Regions from separate parts of the Tatumella terrea genome, predicted to be linked through region 3. Evidence: predicted binding sites of a transcription regulator. Region 3 holds the regulator's gene; each other region holds the start of a gene.
What was found. The regulator PurR, encoded in region 3, represses purine synthesis genes. The targets are predictions, from matches to a motif close to CANGCAAACGTTTGCNTG.
Positions count from the first base shown of each region.

Region 1: the regulator PurR is predicted to act here: its motif matches at 1,874-1,891, upstream of glyA (serine hydroxymethyltransferase).
Region 2: the regulator PurR is predicted to act here: its motif matches at 2,187-2,204, upstream of guaB (IMP dehydrogenase).

Region 1 is NZ_BAAAFX010000014.1:194,303-198,945, reverse strand. It holds gene glnB (nitrogen regulatory protein P-II) at 113-451, shown strand; gene hmpA (NO-inducible flavohemoprotein) at 491-1,678, opposite strand; gene glyA (serine hydroxymethyltransferase) at 2,005-3,258, shown strand; gene suhB (inositol-1-monophosphatase) at 3,820-4,623, opposite strand.
Region 2 is NZ_BAAAFX010000014.1:168,289-172,931, reverse strand. It holds gene ABD035_RS11270 (DinB family protein) at 1-283, shown strand, start outside; gene xseA (exodeoxyribonuclease VII large subunit) at 704-2,095, opposite strand; gene guaB (IMP dehydrogenase) at 2,255-3,721, shown strand; gene guaA (glutamine-hydrolyzing GMP synthase) at 3,791-4,643, shown strand, end outside.
Region 3 is NZ_BAAAFX010000006.1:278,055-282,697, forward strand. It holds gene punC (purine nucleoside transporter PunC) at 1-704, opposite strand, end outside; gene punR (DNA-binding transcriptional activator PunR) at 810-1,712, shown strand; gene purR (HTH-type transcriptional repressor PurR) at 1,722-2,747, opposite strand; gene cydH (cytochrome bd-I oxidase subunit CydH) at 3,017-3,106, shown strand; gene ABD035_RS04330 (C40 family peptidase) at 3,225-4,022, opposite strand; gene ABD035_RS04335 (Grx4 family monothiol glutaredoxin) at 4,380-4,643, shown strand, end outside.

The DNA of each region.
Region 1 (4,643 bases), on a different contig from region 3:
GATTTTACAAGGTAAGTTGCACGCGTTTATTTTTTACCGGACACACCGGTGAGCGCACTAACCTCCGGGAAATGACCCTGGCGTCACAGATGAAAGCGAAAAAGGTTCAGCTATGAAAAAAATTGATGCGATTATTAAACCCTTCAAACTGGATGATGTCCGTGAAGCGCTGGCAGAAGTCGGCATCACCGGCATGACAGTGACAGAAGTGAAGGGCTTTGGGCGTCAGAAGGGACATACCGAGTTATACCGTGGCGCAGAATATATGGTCGATTTTCTGCCGAAGGTAAAAATTGAATTAGTGATTGCCGACGATATCGTCGATACCTGTGTGGAAACGATTATGCGTACCGCACAGACCGGTAAAATCGGTGATGGTAAGATTTTTGTGTTCGACGTGGCACGGGTAGTACGTATCCGTACCGGTGAAGAAGACGAAGAAGCTATCTGATCCCTCGGGCCACCGCAACAGAGTGGCCCGCTGAACAGCTCAGAGATCCTGATGCGGGCCAAACAGTTCATAATGAATATGCGACTGACTGACGCCGGCTTCGGTTAACTGATGGATGACAGACTGCATAAACCCTGTCGGACCACAGACAAAATAGTGGCACTGCGGGTTATCGAGCGCGCTACCTGCCTGTGTAATATTGATCAGACCTGAACGGTAACGGCTGTCTGCCAGTGCACCGTCGGGCTGTTTATACCAGATGACCTCACGGAAAGACTCCAGCGTCGCGCCCAGTTGAGTGACTTCTTCACCGAATGCATGTTCTGCACGATTGTGTGCGGCATGCCACCAGTTAACCCGCGCCGGATACTGGTGTTTCGCCAGCGCATGCAGCATGGCCAGCAACGGTGTCTGTCCGGACCCCGCAGAAATGAGAGTGATCGGTGCCGGAAACAGCGAACTGTCCAGCTGGAAATCGCCGGACGGTGCCGAAAGTGACACCCGGTCACCGCATTTTGCCTGACGATGTAACCATTCTGAGACCTGTCCTTGCGGCTGGCGACGGACGGCGATGCGATAGCTCTTACCGTCCGGGTTTCGGGTCAGTGAATACTGCCGGATCTGGCGGTGGGTAAATCCTTCCGGTTTAAGATACAGCGCGACAAATTGCCCGGCGGTAAACTCTGAAACGGGCTGCCCGTCTGCCGGGGTCAGTACGAAACTCTTAATCACCTCGCTTTCCTGCTTAATCTCACTGATGACAAAATCGCGGGTTCCGCGCCAGCCGCCGGACAGCTGTTCATGCTGTGCGTAAATCTGCTCTTCACGGTTGATAAAGATATCTGCCAGGACACCGTAGGCTTTCGCCCAGGCCGCCAGAACCTCGTTGCCAGGATCCAGCAGCTCCCGGATCGTACCCAGTAAATGTTCCCCGACAATGGCATATTGTTCCGGCTGAATCGACAGACTGACATGTTTTTGGGCAATTTTTTCGACGGCAGGGAGCAGGGCTTCCGGGGTATCCAGATGACTGCCGTAAGCGCAAAGTGCTTTAAACAAGGCTTCCGGCTGACGGCCGCTGGCCTGGTTGCTCATATTGAAGATATCTTTCAGTTCCGGGTTATGGCTCAGCATACGCTGATAGAAATGCTGTGTGACCGCCGGGCCGGCGGCCGCGATGGCGGGGAGGGTTTCTCTGACCAGTGCAATAGTTTTCGCATCAAGCATGGGGTGTTCCTTCGCGGGGTTGTAATAACATGTATTTAAAATACATGTTATTACCCGTTACCCGTAAAGTAAACAGGGGTATTTGTTTTTTATCGTTATTCCTTCCTGCAATATGAAATAAATCGTGGTCGCAGATGAAAAAATATCAGTTAAAAAAGCACTTTCATTTCAGCAGGTAACCCGCATGCTGTCGGTGTGCCAATCGTTTGCGTAAAAAGAGTGTATTCCGGCTACCGTCCTCCCGGAAAAGAGTTTACACTGTGGGCCGTTACCCGCCGATGGGTGTTAAATTGCCGTTTTTAAGTTAGCTGAGTCAGGAGATGCGGATGTTAAAGCGAGAGATGAACATAGCCGATTATGATGCCCCACTGTGGGAGGCGATGGAGCAGGAGAAAGTGCGTCAGGAAGAGCACATTGAATTAATTGCTTCAGAAAACTACACCAGCCCACGCGTAATGCAGGCTCAGGGTTCACAGCTAACCAACAAATACGCAGAAGGGTATCCTGGTAAGCGTTATTACGGCGGATGTGAATACGTCGATATCGTAGAGCAGTTAGCGATCGATCGTGCTAAAGAGCTGTTTGGTGCAGATTACGCTAACGTTCAGCCACACAGTGGCTCACAGGCTAACTTTGCTGTTTACACCGCACTGCTGCAGCCGGGTGATACCATTCTGGGGATGAACCTGGCGCACGGTGGTCACCTGACACACGGCTCTCCGGTAAACCTGTCCGGTAAACTCTATAACGTTGTCCCTTACGGTATCGATGACAGCGGCAAGATAGACTATGAAGAGCTGGCTGAACTGGCCAAAACGCATAAGCCTAAAATGATTGTCGGCGGTTTCTCTGCGTATTCCGGTGTCTGTGACTGGGCAAAAATGCGCGAAATTGCAGACAGCATTGGTGCATGGCTGTTTGTCGATATGGCTCACGTCGCGGGCCTGGTGGCTGCGGATGTTTATCCGAACCCGGTGCCTCATGCACATATCGTCACCACCACTACCCATAAAACCCTGGCAGGCCCGCGTGGCGGACTGATCCTGGCGAAAGGCGGTGATGAAGATCTGTATAAGAAACTGAACTCAGCAGTGTTCCCTGGTGGTCAGGGTGGCCCTCTGATGCATGTGATCGCGGGTAAAGCGGTCGCGCTGAAAGAAGCGATGGAGCCGGAATTTAAAGCCTATCAGCAGCAGGTCGCTGTTAATGCGAAAGCGATGGTCGAAGTCCTGCTGGCCCGAGGCTACAACATCGTTTCCGGTGGCACTCACAACCACCTGTTCCTGCTGGACCTGGTCGACAAAAATCTGACCGGTAAAGAGGCCGATGCAGCGCTGGGCCGTGCCAACATCACGGTTAACAAAAACAGCGTTCCTAACGATCCGAAGAGCCCGTTTGTCACTTCCGGTATTCGTATCGGTACCCCTTCAGTGACCCGTCGTGGTTTCAACGAAGCGGACGTGCGTGAACTGGCTGGCTGGATTGCTGATATTCTGGACAATATCAACGATGAAGCCACTATCGAGCGCGTGAAAGGTAAAGTGCTGGAAATCTGTGCCCGTCTGCCGGTTTATGCCTGAGACGACTAACGCCGGTCTGACCGGCGTCTGAACAGAGAAAGGCGGCCTGAGGTCGCCTTTCTGCTTCCATACCGCCGTATTCAGTGAAGCATGATGGCGTTGTCTCTGCCAATCCTGCCTGCCATATACCTGCACTGACGCCGGTATCTCAGAATATCCTGATGATCCGACCCTCTGCTATCTCCGACGACACACTCTTGTGAAGTGACGCCTGTCCATTGTATTCCGCTGACTTTCCTGCAGAATGCTGAAATAACAGAGCGGTTTTACTGTGATCGGTCACCGGTTATTCCTGCACGCCTTGGGTGGAAATTCAGGGGCGCCGCATTGCAGGCATTTTGTCTGCCGGCTTTTTTGTCTGAGTGTGACTCGGGTGATTGTCACCGCGGTACAGGGGAGAGGGACTCTGTCAGGGACGAAAACCCGGGGATAAGGAATGCCTGAGGCAGTAAAGGAATAACCCGGCGGGGAGGCCGATGCCTGTAAAAAATGCAATAGCTGAAGAGCACTGCGGAAATCTGACGGAATACTCCCCGGGCGCGGCGGCCCGGGGAGGGGAGCTTAGCGTTTTAACGCTTCGCTTAATTCATCACGCATAGAAGCCAGGATTGCGCGAACAACACGCGGGTTACCGGCGACGATGTTGCCTGATTGCAGGTAACCATGACCGCCGGTAAAGTCGGTGACCAGGCCGCCCGCTTCACGGACCAGCAGTTCGCCGCCAGCAAAATCCCATGGTTTCAGACCGATTTCAAAATAACCATCGGTACGGCCTGCGGCAACATAGGCCAGATCCAGTGCCGCAGAACCGGTACGACGGAAGTCAGCACACTGAGTAAACAGTTTGCTTACGACATTGATAAAAGGCACGGAGTGTTGTTTTGCTTTGAACGGGAAACCGGTCGCCAGAATAGCCCCGTCCAGATCACGCGCAGTGCTGCTGCGTAAACGGTAACCGTTCAGCTGTGCACCCTGACCGCGCGCGGCACTGAACAGTTCATTGCGCATCGGGTCATAGACCACGGCAACTTCGGTACGGCCTTTAATGCGGACGGCGATAGACACGGCAAAGTGAGGGAAGCGTTTGATGAAGTTGGTCGTACCATCCAGTGGATCAATAACCCATTGAACATCCTTGTCTTCGCCAGCCAGCTCACCGCTTTCTTCGGTGATGATGGTGTGCTGAGGGTAAGATTTACGAATTACCTCAATAATCAGGCGTTCCGCGTCACGGTCAACATTGGTGACAAAGTCGTTACTGCCTTTCTGACTGGTTTCAACCGCGTCAGGGGTTTCGTAATTTTTGGCGATTAAATTACCGGCCTTGCGCGCAGCGCGCACGGCAATGTTCAGCATCGGATGCATCAGTTATTCCCACTGGATGT
Region 2 (4,643 bases), on a different contig from region 3:
CCCGGAAACCCCGACAGCGGAAGAACTGATGACAGCCTTCAGGGAGAGCACTGACGAGTATATCGCGTTTATTTCTGCACTATCTGAAGAGGAATTCGGGAAAGTGATCCGCTTTACTTTTGTCGATGGCGGTGAAGGCGAAATGCAGTTGATGGACATGGTTAATCATATCCTGTTTCACGGAACCTATCACCGCGGCGCGGTTGGCTGGCTGATTCAGAGCAGCGGCGGCATTGCCCCGAAAGATGTCCTGACCGTGTTTCTTCGCGACTATCAGTCTTAGTTCAGTCATCGGCCTCCGGGATAAACACCGATACCGGTAATCCCGGACGGCCCTGTACCGGAATCTCTACGCAAGGCCTTATCATCCGGTTTCGGATTTGATAAGTGGTATGACCGGTCAATAGCTGCGATGGTTCACTTCTGTGCCGTAAGGCAGCGGCACAGGACCGAAACACGATTCATTCATCCGTGCGTACCGGAATCTCTACGCAAGGCCGTTTCATTCGTTTTGGTTGTGAGAAGCGCAATTGTCAGGCTGGCGAAATGCGTGCTGCGTGACAGGAGGCCTTAAAGATAAAAAGGGTTTGCAACGCGCCTGATAACATACCGGGCTCGCTGATCCCCGGTTTCATACAGAAAAGCAAAGAGCCGTTTCTGCCGGCAGACGGGGCCCCGGTCGTGGTTTTCAGTATGGGTAAGATCACTCTGCGGAAGGGACGCGGGGTTTACGCGGACGCCTGGCCGCTTTTTGGGGGGTAATCGCCGTGATTTCACTTTCCACCCAGCCATCATTCAGGCGTGTTCGCAGGGTCTCTCCCGTCTGTACCTGACGGGTTTCTTTGATGACATCCCCGTTACTTGCGGTCGTCACACTAAACCCGCGCGCCAGTGTTGCCAGCGGACTGGCACTTTCCAGCTGTACGGCCAGGGTCCCGAAGCGCTGCCGGGTGCCACTGAGTTTCTTTTCCAGTGCCTGTTGCAAGCGATAACGGGCTTCGCTCAGTTGCCGCGACCCCTGATAGATCAGCGGCTGTGGCTGACGGCGCTGTAGACGTTGTGAGAGCTGTTCAAAATGCTGGCTATGCTGCTGCAACTGTTGCTGCATGGCCGACTGTAGCTGACGCTGCTGCTGTAATAACAGCGTTTGCTGGCGTGAAAGGCGTAATTGCGGATGCTGCTGGTTAAGCCGGTGTCCGAGCTGGCTGAAGTTTTGCTGACGGCGTGCCAGATAGTAATCCATCGCCATTTCCATTTGCTGTTGCTGTGACAGCAACTGACGCAGGAGTTCGGTCTGGTTACGGCTGACCAGTTCGGCGGCAGCAGACGGGGTTGGTGCGCGCAGGTCAGCCACAAAATCACAGATGGTGACGTCGGTTTCATGACCCACTGCACTTACGACCGGGATTTTACTGGCAAAAACAGCTCTGGCAACACGTTCATCGTTAAAACACCACAGATCTTCCAGAGAGCCGCCCCCACGACCGACAATCAGGACATCACATTCCCGGCGCTGGTTAGCCAGCTCAATAGCCCGGACGATCCCGGAAGCCGCTTCGTTACCCTGCACGGCGGTAGGGTAGATGACCACCGGTAAAGAAGGGTCCCTGCGGCGTAACACCTGTAAAATATCATGCAGAGCCGCGCCGCTGGCAGAGGTAATGACCCCGATCTGACCCGCAGGCGAGGGGAGTGGCTGTTTATGCTGTGTGGCAAACAGGCCTTCAGTATCCAGCCGGGTTTTCAGCTCAAGAAATTGCTGCTGAAGAAGCCCTTCACCGGCAGGCTGCATACTTTCGACGATCAGCTGATAATCACCCCGCGGGTCATATAAGGTTACTGTGGCGCGTACCAGCACCTGCTGACCATTTTGCGGCCGAAAGCTGACCCGCTGATTACTGTTACGGAACATGGCACTGCGCACCTGAGCGTTATCGTCTTTCAGGGTAAAGTACCAATGTCCCGAAGCCGGCCGGGTAAAGTTAGATATTTCGGCAGTCAGCCAGACACGACCCATCTCATGTTCCAGCAACCGGCGGACGGTCGCATTCAGGCGACTGACTGAGAAAATTTTGGTGTTTTCGTCATTCAACATGTGATGAAGATCAAATAATAAATCAGCGGGTTAATTAGCCGATACTACATTGCCTGAATGAAGTATCAAGAGTTTTTTATAAAAAAAGCTGGAGGCAAACGGTTCCCCCCTGTATAATGCCGCGGCAATATTTTATCACTTCCAGGTCGAGATATTGCTATGCTACGAATCATTAAAGAAGCCCTCACATTTGACGATGTTTTACTCGTTCCTGCTCACTCTACCGTCCTGCCGAACACCGCAGAACTCGGTACAAAACTGACTAAAAATATACGTTTAAACATTCCGATGGTTTCCGCAGCAATGGACACCGTCACCGAAGCCCGTCTGGCGATTGCGCTGGCACAGGAAGGTGGTCTCGGCTTTATTCATAAAAACATGCCTATCGATCGTCAGGCCGACGAAGTTCGTAAAGTGAAAAAGTATGAAAGTGGTGTGGTGACTGAACCTCAGACCGTACTGCCGACGACTTCACTGCTGGACGTTAAGCGCCTGACCGAAATCAACGGTTTCGCCGGCTATCCGGTGGTGAACGCCGAAAATGAACTGGTCGGGATTATTACCGGCCGTGATGTTCGTTTCGTGACTGACCTGAACCAGCCTGTTTCTGCAGTGATGACGCCGAAAGAGCGCCTGGTCACCGTGAAAGAAGGTGAATCCCGCGAAGTCGTTCTGCAGAAGATGCATGAAAAGCGTATCGAGAAAGCGCTGGTGGTGGATGCTGCATTCCATCTGAAAGGCATGATCACCGTAAAAGACTTCCAGAAAGCTGAACGTAAACCTAACGCCTGTAAAGATGCACAGGGGCGTTTGCGTGTCGGTGCAGCTGTCGGTGCCGGTGCCGGTAACGAAGAGCGTGTAGATGCGCTGGTGGCTGCAGGTGTTGATGTTCTGCTGATCGACTCCTCTCACGGTCACTCTGAAGGGGTTCTGCAACGTATCCGTGAAACCCGTGCGAAATATCCTGACCTGGAAATTATTGGCGGTAACGTCGCGACAGCTAACGGTGCGAAAGCGCTGGCTGACGCAGGCGTGAGCGCAGTTAAAGTAGGTATCGGCCCGGGGTCAATCTGTACCACCCGTATTGTGACCGGTGTCGGTGTTCCTCAGATTTCAGCCGTGGCAGACGCTGTCGACGCCCTGGAAGGAACCGGTATTCCTGTCATTGCCGACGGTGGTATCCGTTTCTCCGGTGATATCGCTAAAGCGATTGCCGCAGGAGCTTCCTGCGTGATGGTGGGGTCAATGCTGGCCGGGACAGAAGAGTCTCCGGGTGAGATTGAACTCTACCAGGGACGTTCATTCAAATCTTACCGTGGTATGGGCTCACTGGGTGCCATGTCTAAAGGTTCTTCTGACCGTTACTTCCAGACTGATAACGCGGCGGACAAACTGGTCCCGGAAGGTATTGAAGGTCGGGTGGCTTACAAAGGCCGTATGAAAGAGATCATCCATCAGCAGATGGGCGGACTGCGTTCATGTATGGGTCTGACCGGTTGTCAGACGATTGATGACCTGCGTACCAAAGCTGAATTTGTTCGTATCAGCGGCGCGGGTATCTCTGAAAGCCACGTTCATGATGTAACCATCACCAAAGAAGCGCCTAACTACCGTACAGGCTCTTAATCTCTTTCTTATCCTCATCGCCCGGTCATGCCGGGCGTTTTAAGTAAATTTATTGCCTGGAAAACTGTAATGACGACGGAAAATATTCATAAACATCGTATTCTGATCCTCGATTTCGGGTCTCAGTACACGCAGCTGGTGGCACGTCGTGTCCGTGAACTGGGCGTATACTGTGAACTGTGGGCCTGGGATGTTACCGAAGAGCAGATCCGCCAGTTTAATCCAAACGGCATTATTCTTTCCGGCGGCCCGGAAAGCACCACCGAAGAAAACAGCCCGCGTGCCCCTGAATATGTCTTTACCGCCGGCGTTCCTGTACTGGGTGTTTGTTATGGTATGCAGACCATGGCAATGCAGCTGGGGGGTAAAGTTCAGGGCTCTTCAGAGCGTGAATTCGGTTTTGCTCAGGTCGAAATTAAAACAGACAGCGCACTGGTGAAAGGTATTCAGGATACTCTGAATGCGGCCGGACAGCCCCTGCTGGATGTCTGGATGAGCCACGGCGACAAAGTCACGGCTATCCCTGATGATTTTGTCACCGTTGCCAGTACGGAAACCTGCCCGTTTGCCATTATGGCGAACGAAGAGAAGCGTTTCTACGGCGTACAGTTCCACCCGGAAGTGACACATACCCGTCAGGGGATGGCGCTGTTACAACGCTTTATCATCGATATCTGTCAGTGTGAAGCCTTGTGGACGCCGGCGAAAATTATCGATGACGCGGTTGCCCGTCTGAGCGAGCAGGTCGGTGATGATCAGGTGATTCTGGGATTATCCGGTGGGGTGGATTCCTCAGTGACGGCGCTGCTTCTGCACCGTGCTATCGGTTCACGCCTGACCTGTGTGTTTGTGGATAACGGTCTGCTGCGTCTGAATGAAGCAGAGCAGGTGATGGAGATGTTCGGTGATCGTTTCGGTCTGA
Region 3 (4,643 bases):
GATAAAATAAAGGGAGAACCGGTCAGCCATGCAAAAAAACTGGCGGAGCAGGCCGAATAGATCAGTACATTGCCACGGTAGGCGCGATCGGCCAGCAGATCGGTAAAGCGGACTTTCACTGGCTTTTTTGCCGCAGCACGGTCAGGTTCGCGTGAGGCTGCCGGCAAAAACAGCGTTGAAGCCATCATTGCAACGGTTACCATCGTCAGTACCAGAAAAACCGAACGCCAGTGGAAATGTGCGAGCAGCCAGGCGCCGAGTAACGGGGCGAGTGCCGGTGAAAGCGCGACCAGAGGCATGATGGTGGCAAAAATCTTCTGACTGCGTGAGGCCGGATAGTGGTCCAGTACCAGTGATTGCCAGCTGACAGCCGCGGCACAGACGCCGATAGCCTGGATAAAACGCAGGGCGAGTAACATCACCGGCGAGGTCACCCATAGCATGGCCAGACAACTGGCGGCAAAAATTCCCAGTCCGCACAACAGTACCGGTTTACGGCCGATCACATCAGACAGGGGCCCCCACAGTAACTGGCCGCAGGCGAAACCGGCCAGAAACAGGCTCAGGCTGGCGCTGATCACCCCGGCACTGGTACCCAGGTCCTGTTTCATTGCACCAAAGGCCGGTAAATACATGTCTGTGGCCAGAAAGCCCAGCATACTGAGTAATGCCAGATAAATTAAAAATAACACCGGATGCCTCATGACATCTCCTCTAATAAAAATTTCGGGCAAAGTGTAAAAGGGTGCATTGCCTGTTGTGAATCGGTAATATTTGCGATTAACGTTTAAAAATTTTGAAAGGTCATTATGTGGTCTGAATATGCACTTGAAGTGGTGGATGCGGTATCAAGGAATGGTAGCTTCAGTGCGGCGGCAAGAGAGCTGCATCGCGTGCCGTCGGCCATTAGCTACACGGTGAGGCAGCTTGAGGAATGGCTGGCGGTTCCCTTATTTGAGCGCCATCACCGGGATGTGATCCTCACCCCGGCCGGGGAACATTTTATCCGTGAAAGCCGGGGGGTTATCAAAAAAATGCAATCTACCCGTCGTCAGTGTCAGCAACTGGCGAACGGCTGGCGTGGACAGGTCAGTATCGCCGTGGACAGGATTGTTAAACCGCAACGTATGCAGCAACTGGTGACTGACTTTTATCGCCATTTTCCGGATATTGAATTGCACATCAGTGAAGAAGTGTTTAATGGTGTATGGGATGCGCTGGCCGATGGCAGGGTGGATATGGCTATTGGTGCAACCCGTGCCGTGCCGGTGACCGGGCGGTTTGACTTCCGGGATATGGGGCACCTGAACTGGCGTTGTATTGTCAGTGCCGATCACCCTCTGGCGACAGGGGGGCCGCCGGGAGAAGAGAAATTGCGCGCCTGGCCCTCACTGATGCTGGAAGATACGTCCAGGGCCTTACCCCGACGTATCACCTGGTCACTGGATAATCAGCGACGTATGCCGGTGCCGGACTGGCAAACCGGTCTCGACTGCGTCAGGGCTGGGTTGTGTGTCGCCATGGTGCCGGGCCATCTGGCCAGGCCGCTGTTATCCCACGGCGAGGCCAGAGAATTACAGTTACCCGCCCCGTTTCCGGAAAGCCCCTGTTGCGTCAGTTGGGCCGGGGAACGTAGCTCACCGGCCTTACGCTGGATCCTCGACTACCTCGGGGATACTGACACACTGAATCAGGAGTGGCTGAGGGAATAAACGTGGCGCTTAGCGACGATAATCGACAAAAGGCCCATCCGTCACCGAACGGCGCTCAATCAGCCGTGGATTGACCTCAATGGTCTGAGGCTCCTCGCGTTTATTGACGATGCGGTCCAGCAACATATCCAGTGCCTTTTCACCCAGTTCACTTTTCGGCTGATGGATAGTGGTCAGCGCCGGGGTGAAGTAACGTGAATTGCGCACGTTATCATAGCCGATGATCGATATATCCTGCGGGACGCGTAATCCCTGTTCATCGGCAGCACAGATGGCACCCATCGCCATAATATCGCCGCCGCAGAACACCGCGGTCGGCAGTTGGGGTTGCGCAAGCAGCTGCTGCATGGCCTGATAGCCGGACTCCGGTTCAAAATCGCCCTGTACCAGCCATTCGTCACGCAGGGTGATACCGGCTTCCTGTAATGCTTTCAGGAAGCCAGACAGGCGTCCGCCTCCGGTGTTGCGTTCCATCTGCCCCGGGATACAGCCGATATCACGGTGACCCCGTTCGATCAGATAGCGTCCGGCCATATATCCGCCCTGGAAAGCGTTGTCCAGAATGGTATCGGTAAAATCCCCGCGGGAAACGCCCCAGTCCATGACCACCATCGGAATATTGCGGCTCTGTTCCAGCATATCCAGTAAGTCCTGCGGATACTCCGCACACATCACCAGCAGACCATCCACCCGTTTCTGGGCCATCATCGACAGGTAAGCACGCTGTTTTTTCAGATCATTATCGGCATTTCCGAGGATCAGGGTATAACCGTTCTCGAAACATTTTTTCTCGATAACTTCGATGATCTCTGCAAAATAGGGGGCTTCCAGGGACGTCGACAGCAGTCCTATGGTCCGGGTGTTATTCACTTTAAGACTTCTGGCGACGGCACTCGGGGAATAATGCAATTCATTAATTGCCTCCCGGACAGCCTTGCAGGTGTCTTCCGCAACAAAGCGGGTCTGATTAATGACATGTGAAACGGTAGTGGTGGAAACCCCTGCGCGTTTCGCCACATCTTTAATAGTTGCCATTCAATACTTACTCCGGGTTTATCATTATTCTGTGCTGGCCGAGTTAATCGTTTGCGTTTGCCCGAACTCAGGCAATCGTTCGTAATGTAGGGGGGACGATTGACCTGTGACGGGACGATAATCGCGCTCGAAATTTCAGCACGCATCATCGTTGCGCAACGAAGGGCGGCAATTCTAGCAAGGTCACGCCAATAAAACGAGATTTTTGCGCAACAGTATGGTAATTATAATAATGTCCACACAATTGTTGTGCTTATAAGGGGGAGCGAATGGATACTGATCTTAAACTGGCACTGACCACCACGGTTGTCGCATTACTGATGATTTGTGCATTCAGTTTTACTGCAATTATGCATTAACGGATGCATCCGGCCCCGGGAGGGTATTTCTGTCCCGCGACGGTAAATAAAAAAGCCTGAACAGTGTTCAGGCTTTTTTATGCTTCCTCTGTCGGAAGGACCGGTAACCGGTGCTGAATTAGCGTACCGTCGTCGGGGTCATCACGCGGCGGGCACCAATGTAGTGGCTCTGCCAGTATTCGTTGCTCAGGGCACTGATCTGTATGTCTTTGCCGGTACGCGGGGACTGAATAAATTTACCGTTACCCAGGTAGACACCGACATGGTCGGCCTTTTCACGGCCATGAATATGGAAGAACACCAGGTCGCCTTTTTCTAACTGATTACGTTTGATCGGCGCGGCATCGCGCAGGTGGAACATTTCGTTAGCGGTACGCGGGATCCGGTAATTCACCAAATCTTTATAGGCGTAATAGACCAGTCCGCTGCAATCGAAACCGGTATGGGGCGAAGAGCCTCCCCACTGATAGGGTTTACCTAGCTGGTCCATCAGTTTAACCATGGCGGTTTGACGGGCTTTCTGATAACGCATGCGGTGCGTACTGCTCATACGAATAGCGGTCAGTTTCTCTGACGGGCGGGCGTTCGATTTACGGGCAACGGGGCGATGACGTCCGTAAACTTTCTTTTCAATACGGTGATGTTCTGCGGTGCGGTGTTGCTCTTCACGGGCAGGATGTTCTCTGAGTTTGCGATGGCTGGCTAAGGCTTTTACACGGTGGCTAAGGGGCTGACGCGTTTTATGCCGTGAGCTGGTGGCTTTCACCGGTCTGCGCTTTCTTCGCATATCTTCGGTAACATTTTTCCGTGTCGCTTTATGATGAGAGACATTAATAGCAGAACGTGGCGCAGCTTCGGCGACGTTAAAAAACAGCTGTGCAACAGCAAGAATAAAAAGCGTGATAAGTAAACGCATAGTTGTCAGGTTACAGGTTAAATGTCCCGGAAAGAGAGAACATATTTAAAAAATAACATCTGACCTTTCAGCCAGCCCCAAATGCATTCTAATCCAGGTATTTATCAAATGTTAAGGTCTTTTTTCCGGAATCTGTTACGAGAAGTTTTTTGCCGGAAAATTGAGCGCAAACAGGCAATTAACGCATCTGTTTTACCGTAAATCCCCCCTCTGAGACGTGACCGCTGTCACAGAAGGGCCATTTAACGGCTTGTGCTTAAGTCACTATGTAAACGTTATCGTCATAAAATGTCGTTTTTATTAATCCGCCGTTATCGCTTACAATGGGCAGACATGTCGTTTTGTTGCAAAGGAAGTATGATGAGCACGTTAGAAAAAATTCAGACTCAGATTTCAGAAAACCCGATCCTTCTGTACATGAAAGGTTCCCCTAAGCTGCCAAGCTGTGGTTTTTCGGCCCAGGCGGTACAGGCACTTTCTGCGTGTGGTCAGCGTTTTGCTTACGTGGATATACTGCAGAACCCGGACATTCGTGCAGAACTGCCGAAATATGCCAACTGGCCGACGTTTCCGCAATTATGGGTAGACGGCGAGCTGGTCGGTGGCTGCGATATTATTATG